DNA from 4 places in the Priestia sp. YIM B13490 genome. Region 2 is predicted to be linked to each of the others. Evidence: predicted binding sites of a transcription regulator. Region 2 holds the regulator's gene; each other region holds the start of a gene.
The links. The regulator LexA, encoded in region 2, represses DNA repair genes until DNA is damaged. The targets are predictions, from matches to a motif close to CGAACATATGTTCG.
Positions count from the first base shown of each region.

Region 1: ACFX4R_RS24765 (DUF6434 domain-containing protein) is a predicted target of LexA. The motif match lies at 2,476-2,489, and genes of this name have one in related genera.
Region 3: ACFX4R_RS10040 (Y-family DNA polymerase) is a predicted target of LexA. The motif match lies at 2,027-2,040, and genes of this name have one in related genera.
Region 4: ACFX4R_RS25190 (Y-family DNA polymerase) is a predicted target of LexA. The motif match lies at 4,019-4,032, and genes of this name have one in related genera.

Region 1 is NZ_JBHZOT010000013.1:29,815-35,388, forward strand. Features, by position in the region: gene ACFX4R_RS24760 (malate:quinone oxidoreductase) at 256-1,758, shown strand; gene ACFX4R_RS24765 (DUF6434 domain-containing protein) at 1,875-2,441, opposite strand; gene ACFX4R_RS24770 (ADP-ribosylglycohydrolase family protein) at 2,632-3,561, shown strand; gene ACFX4R_RS24775 (hypothetical protein) at 3,613-4,119, shown strand; gene ACFX4R_RS24780 (phosphotransferase) at 4,294-5,205, shown strand; gene ACFX4R_RS24785 (TcaA NTF2-like domain-containing protein) at 5,285-5,574, shown strand, end outside.
Region 2 is NZ_JBHZOT010000001.1:51,362-56,935, forward strand. Features, by position in the region: gene ACFX4R_RS00225 (glycosyltransferase family 39 protein) at 1-371, opposite strand, end outside; gene ACFX4R_RS00230 (hypothetical protein) at 613-810, shown strand; gene ACFX4R_RS00235 (magnesium transporter CorA family protein) at 923-2,368, opposite strand; gene lexA (transcriptional repressor LexA) at 2,580-3,197, opposite strand; gene yneA (cell division suppressor protein YneA) at 3,344-3,673, shown strand; gene ACFX4R_RS00250 (YneB family resolvase-like protein) at 3,727-4,395, shown strand; gene ACFX4R_RS00255 (DUF896 domain-containing protein) at 4,465-4,695, shown strand; gene tkt (transketolase) at 4,863-5,574, shown strand, end outside.
Region 3 is NZ_JBHZOT010000003.1:19,359-24,932, reverse strand. Features, by position in the region: gene ACFX4R_RS10050 (SMI1/KNR4 family protein) at 1-248, opposite strand, end outside; gene ACFX4R_RS10045 (YolD-like family protein) at 370-702, opposite strand; gene ACFX4R_RS10040 (Y-family DNA polymerase) at 717-1,982, opposite strand; gene ACFX4R_RS10035 (hypothetical protein) at 2,137-2,379, shown strand; gene brnQ (branched-chain amino acid transport system II carrier protein) at 2,922-4,274, shown strand; gene ACFX4R_RS10025 (DUF4030 domain-containing protein) at 4,769-5,353, opposite strand.
Region 4 is NZ_JBHZOT010000014.1:21,851-27,424, reverse strand. Features, by position in the region: gene ACFX4R_RS25205 (dihydrofolate reductase family protein) at 456-1,025, opposite strand; gene ACFX4R_RS25200 (macrolide family glycosyltransferase) at 1,054-2,256, opposite strand; gene ACFX4R_RS25195 (YolD-like family protein) at 2,364-2,696, opposite strand; gene ACFX4R_RS25190 (Y-family DNA polymerase) at 2,710-3,975, opposite strand; gene ACFX4R_RS25185 (ankyrin repeat domain-containing protein) at 4,089-4,613, opposite strand; gene ACFX4R_RS25180 (hypothetical protein) at 4,857-5,012, shown strand; gene ACFX4R_RS25175 (M48 family metalloprotease) at 5,220-5,574, shown strand, end outside.

The DNA of each region.
Region 1 (5,574 bases), on a different contig from region 2:
ACTTAGAAGTAGGTATAAAAGTTTACTAATAAAAGAAAATGCAGACGGAATTTAATAAGTTTTTTGGAATTTGTGGGCGATTTTCTCACTTTTTTATCATTTTTGAATAGTTTATAATCATCAGACAATTATACTGTGATATAGTTATAAGTGAGACAGAAAAAGGTGTGTTCTTAGGTCGCACCTGAATTTTTTTACTACGTAAGCAGGAGCGCCTACATCTTTTTACAAATATAGGGGATGAGGAAGGTTATAATGAGCAACGTACAGAAAAAAACAGACGTTATCTTAATTGGTGCCGGAGTCATGAGCGCAACTTTGGGATCATTACTCAAAGAGTTAGCACCTGAATGGGACATTAAAGTATTTGAAAAACTCGCAGACGCAGGGGAAGAAAGCTCGAACGAATGGAATAATGCAGGGACGGGCCATTCTGCGCTGTGCGAACTAAACTATACATCAGAAAAAGCTGATGGATCTATAGATATAACAAAAGCGATCCGAATTAACGAGCAGTTTCAGCTGTCAAGACAGTTTTGGTCTTATCTGGTAAGCAGCAAGTTGATTCGCAATCCGCAAGATTTTATCATGCCAATTCCGCATATGAGTTTGGTACAAGGGGAAAAAAATGTATCGTTTCTGAAAAAGCGTTTTGAAGCGCTGTCAAACAATCCGTTGTTTCAAGGAATGGAGTATTCCGACAGTCCTGACAAACTAAAAGAATGGCTTCCGCTAATCATGAAGGGGCGCACGTCAAATGAACCGATTGCCGCAACTAAAATTGATTCGGGAACAGACGTAAACTTCGGTGCTTTAACACGCATGTTGTTTGACCATCTGAAGAATAAAGGGGTTCACGTTCATTACAAACGAAGTGTAAAAGATATTAAACGTAAAAGTGACGGTATGTGGGAAGTAAAAGTCGCAGATGTAGACAGCGGCAAAGTTGAGTACCACACGGCAAAGTTTATCTTTATCGGAGGCGGAGGCGGAAGCTTGCCTTTACTTCAAAAAACAGGTATTCCTGAATCCAAGCATATTGGAGGCTTCCCGGTAAGCGGATTATTTATGGTATGCAATAACCCTGAAGTCATTGCGCAGCATCACGGGAAAGTATATGGAAAAGCCAAAGTCGGAGCTCCGCCAATGTCAGTTCCGCATCTTGATACACGCTATATCGATAACAAAAAGACGCTGTTGTTTGGCCCGTTTGCCGGCTTTTCACCAAAGTTCTTAAAAACAGGTTCAAACTTGGATTTAATCAGTTCTGTAAAACCGAATAATATTTTAACCATGCTAGCAGCAGGCGTCAAAGAAATGGCGTTAACGAAATACCTGATTCAGCAAGTGCTGTTATCAAATGAAAAACGTGTGGAAGAACTGCGTGAGTTTATCCCGAACGCTAAAAGCGAAGACTGGGATATCGTTGTAGCAGGCCAGCGTGTTCAGGTAATCAAAGACACGGAAGCCGGAGGAAAAGGAACGCTTCAGTTTGGTACAGAAGTTGTAAGTGCGGCTGATGGTTCTGTTGCTGCACTTCTTGGCGCTTCGCCTGGTGCATCAACGGCGGTTCACGTTATGCTTGAAGTATTGGAAAAATGCTTCCCAGAAAACATGAACAAGTGGGAGCCAAAAATAAAAGAAATGATTCCTTCCTATGGCATGTCATTAGTTGATCATCCAGACTTCTTTAACGAAATTCATGCGTCCACTTCACAGACGCTTGGTTTAATTAAAAAAGAGTCTGTTTATAGCTAAAGATTTTACGCCGTAACAAACAGCACATGCGTATGTGAAGAAATCTACAGGCGTGCACAAACACCACCTTTTCTTGAGGTGGTGTTTTAATGCTCTTTATTTATGTAGAGTTTGATTTAAGAGTGGTATTGATTGCTTCCAGGCTGAAGTTTCAAATGCTTCCACGCTACAATTGCATCATCGCGGCTTTTTCCTTTGTTTTTCGGATCGTTAAAAAAATCGCGAATAAAGCGGTTGTACTCAAACTGAGGCGCAATTTCTTTTTGATAAGAAGGCTGCTTTTTTCGTTCTTCTTCTTCATGCCACGCTTTTACCACATCTCGATAGGTTTTCCCTACATTTTCTTTAAGGTAGTTTTGAATATACGTGGAAAAATGAAACGTAGGATGAATGGCTTCTTTAAAAAAAGCCCGTACTTCTTGACTGCAGCGGTGGTTTTCCCCAATGACGGTATCTAATGTTAGCGGCGCTTGTGTTTTAGAGGACGAGCGTCTTTTAGAAGGTGCTCCTGAGTGTTGAGTGTCACCGGTTGTTAAAAACACTTCAATTCTTTTTGAAAGTTCCATGTTAGATCCAGAGGGGCTCATGTTGTTTTCACGGCAAAATTTCTGCAGCTCGGTTTTGAGCCAGTAAAAATCCGTGAAGTCATTGATAGATAAATTTTTTGTAAGTTCGGGTCTCATTGTTTTCACCTCCATATATTTACAAAGTAATCATAGAACGTTTGTTCTTGGTGGTCAATTGTTTTAGAGAATTATGAAGGGATGTCTTTATATTTCTTCCTATTTTATAAAGAAGAAAAAGCATCTAGGCAAGAGATCTCTTGCAAATTCCAAAATCAAACAATTACAATAAGAAAAAGGAGTTGATTGCATGACGCTACATAAAGAAGTCCTTTCTACGATTCTAGGAGGAGCTGTTGGAGACGCTTTAGGCGTTCCAGTTGAGTTTAAAAAACGCGATACATTTCGGATCACAACTATGACAGGCTACGGTACATACAACCAGCCTAAAGGAACGTGGTCAGATGATACATCTCTGACGATGTGCTTGATTGATAATCTACTAGACAAACAAGATGAATATGATTTGATGCAAAAGTTTGCGAGCTATTGGGCGAATGGCTACTGGACGCCGTACGGAGAAATGTTTGATATTGGCATTGCCACAAGCGAAGCGATTCGCCGCTATAAAAGCGGGCTTCCTAAAGAAGAGTGGGGAGGAAGTGCTGAATACGACAACGGAAACGGAGCGCTTATGCGTATTGCTCCGCTTGCGTTTACACTACGTCAGGAACCTAGCTTTATAAAAAGAAAAGAAGAAATAGAAAGAATTGCTCACGTCACGCACCGCCATGTGCGCTCTACGCTTGGCTGCATTATATACGTGGAGCTGCTTATTTGTCTTCTTGACGGCGACCAGCCTTTTGAAGCATATGAAAAAGCGGTAAATCTTTGTCAAAAGCAGTTAACAGGTACGGAGTATGAAGCAGAGTTCACTGCGTATGAACGAGTGTTAAACCTAAGCTTGCCGCACGCAGCGAGAAATGAAATCGGGTCAACTGGATACGTCGTCAGCTCGCTAGAAGCATCTCTTTGGTCTTTTCTGCAAAGCGATGACTACGAAGAAGCTGTACTTACTGCTGTGAATTTAGGAGAAGACACAGATACAATAGGCTTTATTACAGGTACTATGGCAGGAGCATATTATCAGCTGGATGGTATTCCTGAAGAGTGGGTTTGTCAGCTTGCTAAAAAGGAAGAGTTAGAGAAAGCGTGTAAGAAGTTTGCGGATATATGTTAATAGATCATAAAAATTACTTTAAAGAGCAGAGGAGATAAAATGAAATTTTCTATGAATTTTGGCGATACCAATTTTATTGGAGTGGCAAATGCAAAAGACTACCAATCATTTGTCGATGAGGACTGGGAGCTAGATCAGCTCCTGAACCATTTCGGCAGTGAAATGAAAAAGAGAAATATCCTAGTATGTCAAATGACAGAAGAAGGAATTGAACACTCTTGGAACGTAGAAGTGAAGATTGGAACAGAGTCGGATATAGATACATACTTTAGGAAAGCAACAGGTTATATAAATGTAACTAATCATCAGCTTTATCTCGTAGATTATGACTGCCTTACGATGGCCGCCCAGTTTGAAGATCAGTTAGTGCCTGATGAAAACTGTTCTAAGTATAAAATTGATATTAAAAACGGTATGTACAAGGTGGAGCTTATTCAATTTTATAATGTTGACAAAAATGAGTATACAGGAAATGACCGAACTGACCTTTTATTGAACTTTATTAAGGTGGAGCACGTTGAAGAAACGGTCGATGAGGTATTTTGGTGTACGTATTAAGTAGTAAACGTACCGTAGGCTACTAACTTAGAAATGGGGTGCGCCGTTCTAAGGCAACTATCTTATTTATATATTGACTGAAACCCTCTGGCTTTGCGTCAGAGGGTTTTTATGGGCAAAATTATTTATAGTATACTTTACATACAAACTAAACATCAAAGAAAGGTGATCACAGTGCCAAATACATGGGATGCAGAACAAATCGTATCAGCACCGCTTGCCAAAACGCTAACCGAGACGCAGTTTCCAGAACTTGCGCCCGCTAAAATTTCGCTGCTTGGCTACGGCTTTGACAATACGGTTTATCAAGTAAACGACCGCTTTGTTTTCAGGTTTCCAAGACGAGAACTCGCAGTAGGACTATTAAAAACAGAAAATCAGCTTTTACCAAGCCTTGCTTCTCAGCTGCCGCTATCCATTGCAGAGCCCATTTTTTTCGGTAAGCCGAATACAGCAGGCTATCCTTGGCCTTTTACGGGCTATCACTACGTGCAAGGAACTCCGCCTGCGAGATTAACAGAAGAGAAACGCATACAATCTGCTTCTGTATTGGCAAGGTTTCTTCGTACGCTACATCACTATCCGTATTCAAAAGCGCAAGAACTTTGTGTGCCGTTTGATGAATTAAATAGGCTGGATATGATGAAGCGAAAGCCGGCGTTAGAAAAGTATGTTAAGCAAATGAAAGAGCGTAACCTTTATTCTAACCAAGGGGTTCTTGAAGACTATGTAAATGACATACAAGAAATTCACTATCAAGAAAAAAACGTACTTGTTCACGGAGATCTTCATATTAAAAACATGATTGTTGATCAAAACAATATGGTCTCAGGCATCATTGACTGGGGAGATGTTCATATTGGTCATCCGGCAGTTGACCTAGCGATTGCCTACAGCTTTTTACCTCCTAAAGGAAGAGTACGTTTTTTTAAAGAATACGGAAAAGTAGACGAAGAAACACACAGACTGGCAAAATGGAAAGCTGTATTTACAACTGTAGTCTTAGTGGCAAACAGCTACGATCAAGGAGACAAACAAACACTAGAAGCGGCTCTTGAAAGCTTGAACCTGATTTTTCAAGAGTAATAAAACTGTAATAGAATTTTTGTTAAATTCCTGTATAGTTAAAAAAGGATAAAAATAAAAACAACAGGTGAAGCAAACAATGAATACAAGCCACTGGAATGAATCAGCAGCGCAGCTGCTAGAAGCATGGATACAGCTATATAAAGAAAAAACATCTCTTATTGGAGAAACGGAATCTTTAAACATGCTAAAAGAAGAAGTAGAGGGGATGGATAAAGAAAAATTTCTCTCCATAGTAGAACGTCATCTGCAGAAAGTGTATGACGAACTGGAAAAAGAACGTACAGAGTACAACATGAACAACAGTGAATATACAATGGTGACGTTTCTTTCAAGCGACTATCCCGAGTACATAAAAAAGCGTCAAAG
Region 2 (5,574 bases):
CATGTAGTAAAATAAACGCTTTGGTTAAATTCGTAATTTCCTTTTGCAATATTACGCGCGGCATCTAACATGACAAGAAAGTCAGATTTTACAGGCGTTTGAACAGAAAGCATCCATGCTAGTCGAATACCTAACGTCAAAACAATCAGTGAAATAAAAAAAACAGTTTTGTTCATGTATCTACTTGCAATTGCTATTAGAAAAATGACAAGGAAAGTGAAAAATATTCCTTCAATAATAAATGAATTACTTAAAGCCAAGCCTTTTAATTCCAATGAATTTGTCATCGCACTGTAACTGCCCCATAGAGACCATGTGAGAATAATGACACATAAAAAGATCAGGCTTTTGGATAAAAATGAGTTAAGCATATTACCTCCTGCAAATTATTTCAAAGATAAGGTACAAAATTCCTACCCTATGATACCATATTTTATTATTTTGTATATATTTTTCTTATAGAGTATAATATTAGATTGTTCTGAAATTACAACAGCAGCATAACATTTGATAAAAGGGTAAGCGGAGTAGGCAGTGATTTAGTAATAGATAAAAGAGGTTGGGAAAAAAGGATTTTAGTCGAAGTGAAAAACGAACCATTGATCATCATGTTTGATTAGTGGTTCGTTTTTTTATGGTGAACGTAGGTTTCATTGGTTTATTTCCTTCCAGCAGTTGATTGGAGGGCAAGACGAAGACTCCTGTGGGAAAAGCGGAACAGGTGAGACCCCGCAGGAGCGTAAGCGACGAGGAGGCTCATCGGCCGCCCGCGGAAAGCGAAGTCTTGCACGGAAATCAACTGCGGTGTAACAAGCAATCCCTACTAGCTTATTTATTCCATTTGTTCCCCTATAGATTCGCTTGATTTAGTTATGTCTCAATCTCTTCTTTTTTATCATGTGTTTTCTGATGCGAACAGCTTTTATGTTTTAAACCGATCTTTTAATAAATTCCATAGGGAACTCACTCCGAGACTAATGCTGATCAGAATTCCTGATAGAGCTACTATTAAAGCGATATATTCAAAGATAGAAAACTGCTTCATACTATCCCAATTGATATTTCCCTTTAGTTTGCTAATAACTAAATTCATTCCGTAAATACCGGAAAGAACCGTGTAAATCGTTAAAATTAATAATAAGTAATTGTGACGCTTAGCTGCGATTTTCTCTTGATTTTGGTACAAAGTACCAAGAGTTTCTTTGACTTCTTGATAAAGAGAATTGATATGGAAGATTTTTTTAAAGAGCTCAGAAAACTCTTGACCTTCTGTGCGAGAGCTAATTTCTAAAAATAAATATTTACCTGAGAACACGGTAATAGAGCGGATTAGTCGTTCAATGCCCTCTGAATTTTTATGAAACGTGAGCTGAGAATACTCATAAGATAGTTTTAACAACACGATTTTATAGAAAAAATGTAAAAATAAATTATAGTAATGCTGGCCAAATAGATGATTCATCAAAAGCTGATCCGTTTTAGAGTCTGTCGATTTAGAAATACATGAAAACACATGGTCTGTTATGACGTAATAGGTTTCAGGAGCCCATCTGGAATACACGTGTTTAGTATTATACGTTTTAATATACTCATGATTGTGTGCAGAAATAAACGCTTTCCCGTCAGGCATATAGCTATTTAGCTGTCCAGTACGAAATAAAGTTGTGGAATTAATCTCTTGCTCTTGATTTACCGTTACATAACTTAACACAAACATCCGTTCATCGATAAAATAAGGAAGGCTCCCCACATGCTGTTCACGTGTGGCTTCTTTCTTGATGTGTTCGTTCAAAAATGGCGCGAGCTGTGAAAAAATATAATCTTGTACTTTGCTATAGCGATGGTGTTCATAGGTAATGGTGGATCCATGCTCTTCAGCAAGCTTCGGTTCTAATACACGAAAATGATTCATGAACTCTAAAATATCATCATAGGTGTAATGATTATGGCTCATCTCAGTACGAATGGTCATGACGCCAATTTCAAAAGGACATAAAAAAACATCCACAGACAGCACGTTGCTAGACACGGTGGTGGAGGAAGTGTGTAACGTAATGGCATGGTCTATTTTTTTTGAAAATCGAAGCAACCCTTCTTTTTCGCACGAGTCAGGGAATAGAATGCATTCAATGTAAGGAAGAAAATATTGATCCAGGCTATCATGAGATACGTAATATTGTTCTCCGTAGTATTCTTTTTCTAAATGTTTGTTTTGAATGGAGAAAAACTCGAACAAATTTGCTTTCAGCGCATGAACAAGCTGCTCTTTATTTTTTCGGTCAAAGGAAAAAGGAAATAGAAACATGTTCATTGCTTTGGTAGGTACAATGGTTTGAAATGGTTCTGTTTTCCTTGGTGTATTGGTCATAAACTACATCCTTCTTATGGTCGGTTGTATTTCCTTGTAAGAGTCGAGGAAATGCAGGTAGAAAGTAAAAGGTAAAACAAGCTTTATAAAAACCGTTCTACCTGCCTGCAATGATTCAACATATCATTTATAATATGCCAATTTTTTTAGAAAACAAACGTAAAAAAACCAACTAACATCATCATTAGTTGGTTTTATATACAGTGTCTGATTAGTGAATCGTGCGATATACACCAGTTACTTTTCCTAAAATCGTTACGTGGCGAAGAATAATAGGCGCCATCGTTGAATTTTCAGGCTGTAAACGAACGAAATTTTCTTCTTTAAAGAAACGTTTTACCGTTGCTTCGTTGTCTTCGGTCATAGCGACCACAATATCTCCATTATTAGCTGTTTGCTGCTGACGTACGATTACCATATCGCCATCTAGAATACCTGCTTCAATCATACTTTCTCCCATAATTTCAAGCATAAATACATGATCATCTGGAGAAACGAATTTATCTGGAAGAGGGAAATATTCTTCCACATTTTCAACGGCTGTTATAGGCAGACCCGCTGTTACTTTACCGATAACAGGAACATTAATGACATTGCTTTTAGGGATGTTTACTTCGTCTAGTTGAAGAACTTCGATTGCTCTTGGTTTTGTCGGATCTCTGCGAATTAACCCTTTGCTTTCTAAACGAGCTAAATGCCCGTGTACAGTGGAGCTAGAGGCTAATCCTACCGCTTCCCCAATCTCACGAACAGAAGGCGGATAACCTTTTAATTTTACTTCATGCTTAATAAAATCTAGTATGTCTTGTTGACGTTTTGATAGCTTCATATTTTTCACCTCGATTTTAGCTATTCTTTAGGTGAATTATACCACGTGATGTGTCAATATACAAACATAAGTTCGAAGAATTCCATTGACAGAAACAAATGTTCTCAATAAAATAAGAACATATATTCTGACAGGGGGATCATAATATGCAACAATTCTTACATTCTATGAAACATTACGCTATTTTTTTTGCAGTTATCGCTGCACTTACATATGTATTGACGCTGGTTTTAGGAGCGGATAAAGTAGATTTAGACAAATATTCAACGGTTACTATTACAAAAGGAGATACGCTTTGGGAATTGTCCAACAAGTATCATAATCACCATCATTTGACCACCAATGAATTTGTCAAATGGGTTGAAGACGTCAATGATTTAAACTCAGACACTGCCCAGTCTTTATCTCCTGGAGATAAATTATATATTCCTGTTTTAAAAAAAGAGTTACATAATCAAGTGGCAATTGAACAGTAGTGTGTAACGGCCGTTCCTGAATATTGTTAGAAGCCGAAAAGGTCGTGATAAAAGTGGATGCCATTATTTATTGCCGTGTCAGTACGGATAAAAAAACCCAAGAAACATCTTTACAGCGCCAGCAAGAAGAATTAAAAAAGCTTGCTGCTCTTCACCATCTAGACGTAAAAAAAGTCGTAATGGAAAAAGCAAGCGGATATGAAGTAGACAGAGAGGGTATTTTGGATGTTCTTCATACAATGAAAGAAGAAAAAATATCTGTGTTGCTTATTCAAGATGAAACACGATTAGGCAGAGGAAATGCTCGAATTGCGCTGCTTCATGCTTTTCATAAAGAAAATGCTACCATCTATACGATTAGTCATCAAGGCCAGCTTCAGCTTTCAGAATCTGATTCAATGGTGTTAGATATTATTAGCTTAGTGGAAGAGCATCAGCGGAAATTACATAATGCTAAAATTAAAAGAGGAATGAAAAGAGCTGTAGAAAACGGTTATCGTCCGCAGCAAAATTTAAAAAATCAAGGAGTTAACTCGGGAAGAGAAAAAAAAGAAGCGCCAATTGAAGAAATTGTCCGTCTTCGTCATAACGGCTTAACCTTTGCTGAAATTTCAGTTACGCTAAAAGGTTTTGGCTATAATATTTCAAAAGCGACGGTACATCGCCGCTATCAAGAATACCAAGAGAATGCTCAATCTCTTGATAAAACGAAAGAGATTTAGTAAGATGACTACATGTTGCCGGAACGGTTCGGTAATTTTAATTATTGATTATAAGGAGATAGGTTTTATATGCTATCAAAAGATAAACTTGCTCGTATTAATGCTCTTTCAAAAAAGGCAAAGGCTGAAGGTCTGACAGAATCTGAAGCGAAAGAACAGCAAGAGCTACGTCAGGAATATTTAAAAGTTTTCCGACAATCTATGACAAATCACCTTCATACGATTAAAGTTGTGGACGAAGAAGGTAAAGATGTTACGCCTAAGAAGTTAAAAGAGAGTAAAAAGAAGCGTCTTCACTAAGACGTTCTAGTAAAACTAGAGGGAGTGTTCCTTCTAGTTTTTTGTATATTTTTAATAAGGCACACAAAAACTGTAAAAGTGGAAAATTTTTTGGTTCAAGTATTGTACAAATAAGCAAATCATTAGTATGATAACATATGTACATAGTTTTGAAAGGAATGAAGAGTATGACACAACGTATTGAAGATCTTTCGATTGCAACAATTCGTACTTTATCAATCGATGCGATTGAAAAAGCAAATTCAGGTCACCCAGGTATGCCAATGGGAGCTGCTCCAATGGCATATACATTGTGGACAAAATTTATGAACATCAATCCAAAGAATCCAAACTGGTTCAACCGTGACCGCTTTGTATTATCAGCAGGACACGGATCGGCACTATTATACAGCTTGCTTCATTTAGCTGGATATGACTTATCAATTGAAGACCTTAAAAACTTCCGTCAATGGGGAAGTAAAACACCAGGTCATCCAGAGTTCGGTCATACAGCAGGTGTTGATGCAACAACTGGTCCACTAGGACAAGGTATTGCAATGGCTGTTGGTAAAGCAATGGCAGAACGTCATTTAGCTGAAACATACAACAAAGAAGGTTTAGAAATTGTAGACCACTTTACGTATGGTATTTGTGGTGACGGAGACTTAATGGAAGGTGTATCTGCTGAAGCAGCTTCATTAGCAGCACACTTAAAATTAGGACGTTTAGTTGTTTTATACGATTCAAATGATATTTCTTTAGACGGAGATTTAGATCGCTCGTTCTCTGAGAACGTAGAAGATCGTTTCAAAGCTTACGGATGGCAAGTAATCCGCGTTGAAGACGGCAATGACTTGACAGCGATTGCAAACGCAATTGAAGAAGCAAAAGGCGATTTAA
Region 3 (5,574 bases), on a different contig from region 2:
AATGTTTGCCACGTATACAGAATCTCCTCTAAAGGTAATAGAGTATAATTTTCAATAACTGCTATATATTCATCACGCTGTCCATTATGTATCATTAACCAGTCTTTAAGGTTTTTGGGGAATGTTAGTCCCATCTTTTGTTCAACCTCTGCAATTTCTAATTCAGTAGCTGCTTCTTTAAGCGTTCCTGCTGCTTCTGGTCGATTTATTTTTAACCACTGCTCAAACTCATTCCAAACTTGCTTCATATTAGGAGCCTCCTTATATAACGTCATTAAATGAATCTAGGAAAAATGATTAGATATTTTTTAAACTTATACTAATTATGTATGGAAATCTTATGTAAATAAACGGTTTTATTATTTTCTACTACATGAAACGAACATCAATTAGCTCGCTTAACCTCATTTTGTTCGTTTGCTTACATCCTTCATCTATAAATACAAATAACCCTCCAAGGGAATCTACAAATTGAATAACTCCTGTTTCCGTTATACATTGCCCATGCTTGTAATACGTAAGGTATACTTTTTTATGTGTATGGAGAGCTTCGATCAAGGTAAAATTAATTTGTTCCATTTGATCTTCTGTTAAAAAAGGTTGAGGTATTTCTGATTGCTTTTTTATAACTTCTTGTAATCCTTTGTATTGCTCGGGCATAGTGGCAAACGGTCGCCATTTTTTCATTCCTCTGTTTTGCATGTCATCTTCCTCCTTTATGCTTTATGACCTCCTAAAAGGCCGTTTCGATAACGAGCTGTTGAATGCTCGAGATGGCTTGAAGCTCGCAGAACGCTATTCTTCCCATAACGCATACGAATTTCATCAATCGTTTTAGCAAGGGCATAGGCTCTTTCGCGCTGGTCAATATCTTCAAATAAGCTCATTTGCTCTTCTTCTTGAATAAGGGTGTTCGATAAAGAAATTCCAATCGATCGAATGGGCATTCCGCTATCAAATGTGTGTAGGATGGTTAAACAATAAGGGAAGATATCTTGACTTAAATTCGAAGCTCGCTCCATTTTCTTTTGCCTCGAGAAACCTCCACCTGTTTGTTTGCTGTAGCCAATGGATAAATGAATAGTATGTGCCACGACTTGATGCATACGTAAACGAAAGCACACATCGTCTAACAGTTCTAATAGCAGCAATTCCACTTCTTTTCGATTTGTATAGTCTCGAAACAGAATTTGACTCTTCCCGAATGATCGAGAGCTCGGAATATACACGTCAGAAATGCGACTAAAATCAATTCCATTTGCATGTTGGTGGATTTCCTCTCCTAAGACACCAAATTCTTTACGTATCATCTCTACAGAAGAAAGAGCGAGTTCTTTTATGGAGTGAATGCCCAAACGATTTAAGCGTCTTTCCGTAGCAGACGAGATTCCCCAGAAATCCTTCATTGGGTGAATCGACCATAATTTGAAAGGAATATCTTCGTATCGCCAATAAGCTACCCCTGTTGTGCTATTCTTGGCCTCATGATCTAAGCTCACCTTAGCCAGTAAGAGATTCGGACCTATGCCTGCAGTAGCTGTCAGCCGTGTTTTGCGATAAATCTCGTTGATGATTTTACGGGCTAATTCTTTTGGTGTGCGAGCGAATAAATGCAAAGAAGCTGTGGCATCAATAAACAACTCATCAATGCTATACGCATGAAAATCCTCAGGAGCCACATACTGTAATACCAAACTAGAAACATAGTTCGAAGCCTTGACATACCTTTCCATGGATGGATTTACGACATGGATATCTTTCCTTCTAGGAATGTCGAAAAGACGGCTGCCTGTTTTGATCCCTTCTTTCTTTAATAAGGGTGTGGCAGCTAACACAACTGATCCCGACCGCTTTGTATCTCCTACAACTGCCAACTTTGTTTTTAATGGATCTAGCCTACGTATCACGCATGAAACAGAAGCAAAGAATGCTTTCATATCAATACAAATAATGACTCTGTTTGGTAGATATTCATAATCCATTGGAATAACTCCTTAAATAAAGAACGTTTGTTCTCTATTATATACGAACAAATGTTCTTTATTCAATAAAAACTCTAAAGTTTTCCCGATTATTGTTAATATAATAGGAGACAAGAATATTGTGAGTAAATTTGGAAGATAAAGGAGATGGCAAATGAATAAGAAAATGACTAACTATATTATCTTTTTTTCATGGTTTTTATTCTTAGTTCTTTTGTGGATTGTCGTTTCATTATTCAAAGGTGAAAATGGACAGTGGTGGTCTATGTATCGTTTAAATGCAGACAAATACGGCCTTTGGGCTTTAGAGATTTCTTACATAAAGTTTAGTATTGCTGCTTTTATCTCATTAGCAATAGCTTATATGGTGAGTTTTGGATTCAAAAGAAAAAGATAAGGTGAAATAAAGTGCTTTGAAAGTAATATAGATCGTTGGATTTAATCGGAATAAGAAATAATGATAAAAAGACCCTAATTAATATGTTAATAAGGTCTTTTCAGTATCTATAAAATTTATTATGTATTTTATAGATATTAAATAATTGATTTTACTTTTGATGTTCAGCCCATTTTAAAAAGCTTTATAAGTTTCGTAGTACTATATTTATAAACTTTCTTGCATGTAATTAAACCCCATTAATTAATAGAATAATATACGCGTTTTGAATATTATTTATGATCTTTTCAAAAAAATATCCGTATTAAACTACTTAATGTACGCGATTTGAATAAAGATTTTGTTTTTTAATATTATTTTTATTTTAATAATGAATAATGAACGGAAAATTGATAATTTTTAAATTTTATTAAAAAAGTTTATTTTTTATATTGAAATATGTAATTTGACTGTTTATAATACAAAAAAGATAAGTTATTTGCAGGTTTAGTTGTCTGAAAATTTAATTTTTTATGAAGAATATTATTAATGGGGGTTTCACCGTGTCAAACAAAGTACCGTTTTCTTTTATAGTAATCATTGGTTTAATGTTATTTGCATTATTTTTTGGAGCTGGAAATTTAATATTTCCTGCCATGCTTGGCCAGTCAGCGGGAGCAAATATCTGGTCAGCAAATGCAGGTTTTTTAGTTACTGGAGTAGGCTTGCCTTTACTTGGTGTACTAGCTTTTGGATTCTCTGGAAAGGAAGATTTACAATCATTAGCAAGTCGCGTACATCCTATCTTTGGTTTAGTATTTACAACTGTTCTTTATCTAGCTATTGGACCTTTATTTGCTATCCCACGAACAGGTAACGTCTCTTTTGAAATCGGACTTAAACCTTTCATTTCTGAAGGCTCTAGTTCTATAGCTTTACTTGTGTTTACTATTATATTTTTCAGCATTACATGCTTTTTTTCTCTCAATCCGGCGAAAATTGTCGATATTGTCGGAAAATTCTTAACGCCGATTAAATTAACATTCATCGGAATTCTAGTTCTAGTAGCTTTTATTCATCCTATTGGAAAATTTCAAGCACCCACAGAAAAATATGTAACAAACTCTTTTTTTAATGGGTTCCAAGAAGGATATCTAACAATGGATACTCTTGCATCTTTCGTTTTCGGAATCATTATTATCAATGCAATTAAAGAAAAAGGCGCTAAAACAAAGAAGCAAATTATAACTGTTTGTCTAAAAGCTACAGGAATTGCTGCTATTATTCTTGCAACTATCTATTCTGCCCTTTCATACATGGGCGCTTCAAGTGTAGAAAAGCTTGGGCATTTAGATAATGGTGGTACGGTGTTAGCGAAAGTTTCTGATTATTATTTTGGAGAATATGGAGGATTACTATTAGGCTTAATGATCACAGTAGCTTGTCTGACAACTAGCGTAGGGCTTATTACTTCATGCTCTTCTTATTTCCATAAATTATTACCTTCTATTTCTTATAAGAAAATTGCGATTAGCTTATCCGTGTTTAGCGCAATCATCGCAAATGTTGGATTGAATCATTTAATTTCTTTTTCAGTACCTGTTTTAACAGTGCTCTATCCATTAGCAATCGTTCTAATCTTTTTGACTTTCCTTCATTCTTTATTTAAAGGATGTGCTGAGGTATACCAAGGCAGCCTATTCTTAACATTTGTTGTAAGCCTGGTAGATGGATTAAATGATTTTGGTTTACACATCCCTGGTATTGACCAATTATTTACTTACTATCTTCCTCTTTACCATATTGGATTAGGTTGGATATTCCCTGCAATTATTGGAGGTCTTGCAGGTTATGGAGTTAACTTGTTTAAAAATAAAGAGCAATTTACTTCTAAATCAACAAGGTTAAATAAATAAATTCACTTTAATTCTTTGATTAAATTAAAGCATTTAGATGAACACTTTGAAGCCTCCTTTTATTACTATTTCGCACTTAGTATAAAATGAAGTTTCAATTAACTTCTAAATAAGGGAGTATAACTATGAAGAAAACGTCACAAGCTTATAGCTGTATGGATGCGTTAGTATTTAGATAAGATTAAAGAAGATTTAATGGAAGAAGATGAATTACTTAAAAATTCTCTTAAATAATAAAGCAAATGTAAAAAGAGGCTTTTACTTATACGAAGTAAAAGCCTCTTTTTACGCGTTTCTCTTGTTATATATGTTTTTGATAAAATATTATTAGATTCCTGTTCTTAGATATAAAAAAACTTCTATATCTCCCTTTTTTGATTTTTATAACATATACAATATCTAAAACTGATTAACATAAAACGATTTTATAGGAATAAATAAAGCCTCAAGAAGTGTTACATACTTCTTGAGGCTTTATTGTAGTTATGTATTCTTTAACTTATTACTTGGTCATCTTGGTCATAGATAACGATTTTGTAAGAATCACCTTTAGAACGTTCCTTTATTTCTTTAGTTTGAAGAAAAGTATTTACTTCTCTTTTAATTTTTTCACTATACTCTTGAGAGCTGTCATCAGATTTACTGATAGGAGTAACAATAGCAACTGTAACAGGTTGTTTTAACGTAACCTCAGTCTTTTTATATGTTACATCTTTGTATTCTTTATTTTCTTGTAAATGTGCAAGAGCTTCACTTTCAATATCCAGCCATCGCTTCTCTTTTTCTACTTGTTTAACATTTCTCTCACGAACGTTAACTTTATAGGCGTTCAAACCGTTCTCTTTTAATTGACGTTTAATATCTGCTTTTACCTTGTTTACATCTTCAGTATCCTCTACCTCGACTTTTACATCTTTTGAGTCTGAACCAACACTTAGAACGGCATATTTATCAGATACATCCCTAAGAAGAGCATCTAAATCCTTATCTTTAGTGTTTGAAGTTGTATCAACGTTCTGACAAGCTCCAAGTAATAATGCGAAACAACTAAGAAATACAATATTTTTTATTAATTTCATTCTTTCCTCTCCTTATAGATTTAATTGTTCTGTCTTAAACGAACCATACGATTATTTCATAAAATAGAAAAAAATAGAAATATAATTTTTACTTATAAGTGAATACCATATAAATCGCTAGTTTACATAAATACTCTTCCAGAACCCATAATAAAAAAGAACTCTTGATACAGGACAGAGGACTTCACCCTGTTTTTGAGACAGGAATCAAAACACCTTTT
Region 4 (5,574 bases), on a different contig from region 2:
AACCCTCCAATTTTTTTTGATGCTTTCATTTTATCCAAAGTAATGTTTCCGGCCCTCCATAAACTGGCCCGATTGCTTAATACCTATTATTACAAAGTTACAAAATTCATACCACTCACCTCCTAAGTCATATTAATGATCGGGTTGAAGACCTCATTGAGTCTCCTACTATAGGCTACATCCTGCATTTGTAACAAACTTAAGTTCCTTTATAATATATACATATTAAACTATATGTGTAGTATCTAAATAACGAGTCTACTATTTATAAGAAAAGGGGTATATGCTCGTATATTGAACATAATACCCTCTTATTAGTTTAGTCTATTTAATGTTTATCTGGATATTCGGCATAATCATATACTTTAGTGAGATCTATTTCTTGCTCCTTTATTTCTTCCAGGTTAATCACTCTTTTCTGTTTACTCTTATTAGAAAAGCTTTCTTGAATTTCATTAATTATTATTAAGGCGATAGCACAGCTGGATAACGCCAGAAGAAAACGTTTTTGTATTAACCAATTTAAGGTTTAACCTTTGTTTTATGTCAATAAATAAAGGTTTTCCACTTCCCAAAACAACAGGATGAACCGATAATCTAAATTCATCTACAAGCCCTAAATGTATAAAATTTGTAATAAGACTTGCTCCACCATATAGCCAGATATCTTTTCCAGGCTTTTTCTTTAATTTATTTACTTCTTCCAAAATATTATCATTTATATATATTGCTTTATGATCAGCCCTTTTTTGTGTCCTAGAAAAAACATACTTTTCTTTGCTGTGAACTAATTCCCACATTTCTTTTTCGGTATCAGAATCCCCAGTTTCCGGAGTGTATTCCCCCCATAAATCGTAGCTTTTTCTTCCATATAAAATAGTATCAATTTGATTCAAGAAATGAGTAAACCCCATATCAGAGTCCATGACACACCAATCAATTTCTCCGTTTGGTCCTTCAATAAATCCATCTAAAGTAACTGCTAAATCTAAAATTATTCTTCTAGGTCTTATGTTATTGGACATAAAATCTCCACCCTTACATGTTCTATATTTAAATATTGTATTGTCTTTTAAATGTGAAAATCTCATCTACAGCCTGCTGATATCCCCCTGATTTTTGAAAAGATTCTCTTATATCTGTTAGAGCTTTATAAAAGGAAGGATGTCCTAACACATAATCCACGGTTTTACATAGGTGACTTACAGTCAACCCTTGCATTTGTAACTTAATGCCAGCTCCAAGACTCTCAACTTGTTGAGCAATTACCGGCTGATCTGCGCTTTGTGGGATTACAATGAGTGGAATCCCATAATAGAGACCTTCATTGGTGCTATTCATTCCGCCATGTGTGATAAATAATTTCGTGTGCTTTAGCACTTCAGTTTGTGGAACGTAATTTTTCACAATAAAGTTTTTAGGAATCTTCCCTAAATCAGATAGTTGAGTTTTTCCACCAATAGACATAACAACGGTATAGTCAGTGTTCTCAAAAGCCTTAAAGCAAAGTTTATAGAAATCAATTTCCTGATTAAAAACAGTACCTAATGAAATGTAAATGACACTTTTTCCTTTTAATACAGAAAAGTCGAAGCTTCCTTGTGTTTCTATTGCAGGAAAAGATGGTCCTACAAACTTGTACGTTTGATCGAATGTTTCTCGAAAAGGTTGAAACTCCCTAGTTGTATATACAATGGTAAGAGGGGCAGGATTACAAAAAACTTCATAAGGAGAAGTTATTTCAACCCCATATTTTTCTTTAATCTTTCTTGTTAGACTTTGAAAATCACTATTTATCCTGTTAGCATGTTCTGGTGGAATATTTTGCGAAAGGTGTTCTAACATTCTTTTAAATGATAGTTCAGTTTGAGCAAAAGATGTACATGAATTAATTGCAGGGAGTTTTAGAATTTGGGAGAGTAAACGTCCACAACCAAACATCGAATCGTGAATGATGTAATCAAACTGTTCTCCTTGGATTTGTTCAAGAACGCTAGGTATAATGATATCCGCCGTATGTAAAAGACCGTTGATTCTTTCGGGTAAATAATTTCTTCCACCTGAGATAAAGGCTTTTAAAAATTTTTGACCGTCAAATGTTCGTACATCAGCTCCTGTCTTTTCAATACGTTCTCGAAAAGCTTCTATTGAAAAGTATACTACCTCTTCTCCACGTGAAATAAGCTCTTGTACAACTGCAATTGTTGGATTGATATGTCCTTCTGATCCACCATTAATAAATAGAACACGTGCCATTATAATCACTCCTTAAGTAAGATGTTCTCTAGATTTTATATAAGAGTAAGGAGCACTGCTGCAAACTCTTGCTTAACTTAAATAATGAAACTGAATTCACCCTAATTTTAAACGAATCGAACATCAATTAGCTCACTTAACTTCATTTTGTTTTTTAATTCAAATATTTCATCGATAAAAACAAACAAATTCCCCAGGGAATCAACAAATTGGATGAATCCTGTATCGGTTATACTTTGCCCATTCTTATAATATGTAAGGTATACTTGTTTATTTGTATGTAAGGCTTCAATTAAGGTGAAATTCATCTGTTCCATTTGCTCTTCTGTTAAAACAGGTTGAGCTACTTCTACTTGCTTATTTATAATCTCCTTTAACCCTATGAATTGCTCTGGCATAGTGGCGAATGGACGCCATTTTTTCATTCCTCTAGGTTCCATCTCTTTTTCCTCCTTACGCTTTATGGCCACCCATAAGGCCATTTCGATAACGAGCTGTTGAATAAGGAAGGTGACTAGACGCACGTAGTACACTATTCTTGCCATAACGCAGCCGAATGTTATCTATCGTTTTGGCAAGAGCATAGGCTCTTTCACGCTGATCGATATCCTCAAATAAGCTCATTTGCTCCTCTTCTTCAATGCTCGTATTAGATAATGAAATTCCAATGGAGCGAATCGGCATTCCATTATCAAAATTATGTAAAATGGTTAAACAATAAGGGAAAATATCTTGGCTTAAGTTTGAAGCTCTTCCCATTTTCTTTTGTCTTGAGAAGCCTCCACCTGTTTGTTTGCTGTAGCCAATCGATAAATGGATCGTTTGAGCCACCACTTGATGCATACGTAAACGAAAACAAACATCGTCCAATAGCTCCAATAGTAATAATTCCACTTCTTTTCGGCTTGTATAATCTCGAAAGAGAATCTGACTTTTTCCAAAGGAACGAGAACTAGGAATGTACACATCGGAAATACGACTAAAATCAATCCCATTTGCATGTTGGTGTAACTCTTCCCCCATGATGCCAAATTCTTTTTTTAACATCTCTTTAGAAGAAAGAGCGAGTTCTTTTATGGTATAGATGCCTAAACGGTTTAAGCGTCTTTCTGTAGCTGACGAGATCCCCCAGAAATCCTTCATTGGATGAATTGACCATAACTTAAAGGGAATATCCTCATATCGCCAATAAGCAACTCCTGTTGGGCTGTGCTTCGCTTCATGATCTAAGCTGACTTTAGCTAGTAAGAGATTCGGACCGATTCCTGCGGTAGCTGTCAGTCTTGTTTTGCGATAGATCTCATTACGTATTCGATGAGCTAGCTCCTCTGGTGTTTGAGCAAATAAATGCAAAGAAGCTGTGGCATCAATAAACAGCTCATCAATGCTATACGCATGGAAATCTTCAGGCGCCACATACTGTAACACCAAACTAGAAATATAGTTCGACGCCTTGATATATCTCTCCATGGATGGATTCACCACATGGATATCTTTCCTTTTAGGAATTTCAAAGAGGCGACTTCCTGTTTTGATCCCTTCTTTCTTTAATAAAGGTGTGGCAGCTAACACAACAGATCCCGACCGTTTGATATCTCCTACAACCGCAAGCTTTGTTTTCAACGGATCTAATCCTCTTATGACACTGGAAACTGAAGCAAAAAAGGCTTTCATGTCGATGCAAATAATGACTCTGTTTGGTAGCTGCCCATCATCCATTGGAATAACTCCTTAATAAAGAACGTTTGTTCTTTATTATATACGAACAAACGTTCTTTATTCAATGGAATCTTTTCCCGATTATTGATATTCTAACGGAAATGAAAGACACATCATTCTTTTACTTTTCTATTTTTTTCATCCATCTTCTGTATTAAATATTCAGCAATTTCTGTTTGCCCAAATTCTCTAGCATATTCATATGCATTCATATTCTTCATACTCTCTCCGGTATATCTAATTGAAATATCTATTCCTTTTTCAACTAGAAACTCAACTACATCTTTATGCCCACCATAAATTGCTCCAAATAATGGATTTCTCTTTGCTAAACTCACATCTAATTCTGCACCAGCCTCTATTAAATACTTTACTATCTCCAAATGCCCTGCTCCCGCAGCTAATCTTAAAGAAGAAGCATCAAATATATCACCTTTTGTATTAACGTCAATTCCTTTATGTATAAGATATTCTACTATTCCAAGATGTCCTTTTTTAGCTGCAACATGCAACCATGTACCAAATGGAGTCATTGTGTTCAAAATTTCTTTATCATTACCTATTAATTGTTTTACTTCCTTACTATCACCAAGTTTAATTGCATTCCTTATTGCTTTGTTTACACTTTTTTTATCCAAAATATATCCTCCTTAAATTCAATTATCTTCTACTAGCTAATTCACCTAATTCTTCAAGAGCTTCTACAACACAGAACTAAGTAACAATAAATCTATCCGATCACTTCTTTTCGTTAAAATTTTAAGAAGAGGCTGCACATACTCTTTTTTTATTGTATTAATAAATAAGAGGTGAAGAAAGTAATTTAAAACTAAAAAGATTTTATAAAAAGTTAAAATTTCTGTGAAGGTGGAATTTGTTAAATGTATCAAATGAGGATCTTTACATTAAGAGACGGTACGAAAAGGAAAATAAAGATCGAAGAGGGAATGACCCTTCAAGATGAGTTAAAAAAGGCAGGAATTACAGAATCAGATATATTTCAAATGCAATTAGTAATCCAAGATGATAAAATGTAATTCTAGTTGTGCATTTTTGCTAAAAAAGGCAGCCAAATATTTGGCTGCTTTTTTTATTGTGTAGACTCTAACTAATAAAATAGCAAAACAGGAAATAGATATTAAATTTTCGCTTTGATAACAAAACTTGCCAAAAAGAAAAAATTTGTTAACCTAAAAATATAGAAAGGTTAGCTTTTAAATAAGTTTAGTGATGAGGGGAACAAAATGGAATATAAAAAATCAGCAAAAGAAAGATTCTTAGATGAATACTTCGGTGGAGTAGAGGATTGGGATAAACATATGGCAGGTTTAATAACTGCGGATGAAAATGCTCATTTTCTTGAAACGAGAGAGAAAATCATGAAAAAACAAGAAGAATTTGGTAATATAACTAATTTTGAATTAGGAAGAGAAATGTGGTACAGTAATTACTTTTTTATTAATAGTCTAATTCTGAATTTTATTACAGATGCAGAAGGCGATCCTGATTTAATTAACGAACTAAAAAAAATATATGTTGGAGTACTAGGTAATTTTGGACCCGATGTAGTGGCACTGAACATGGATGAGGAATATGACG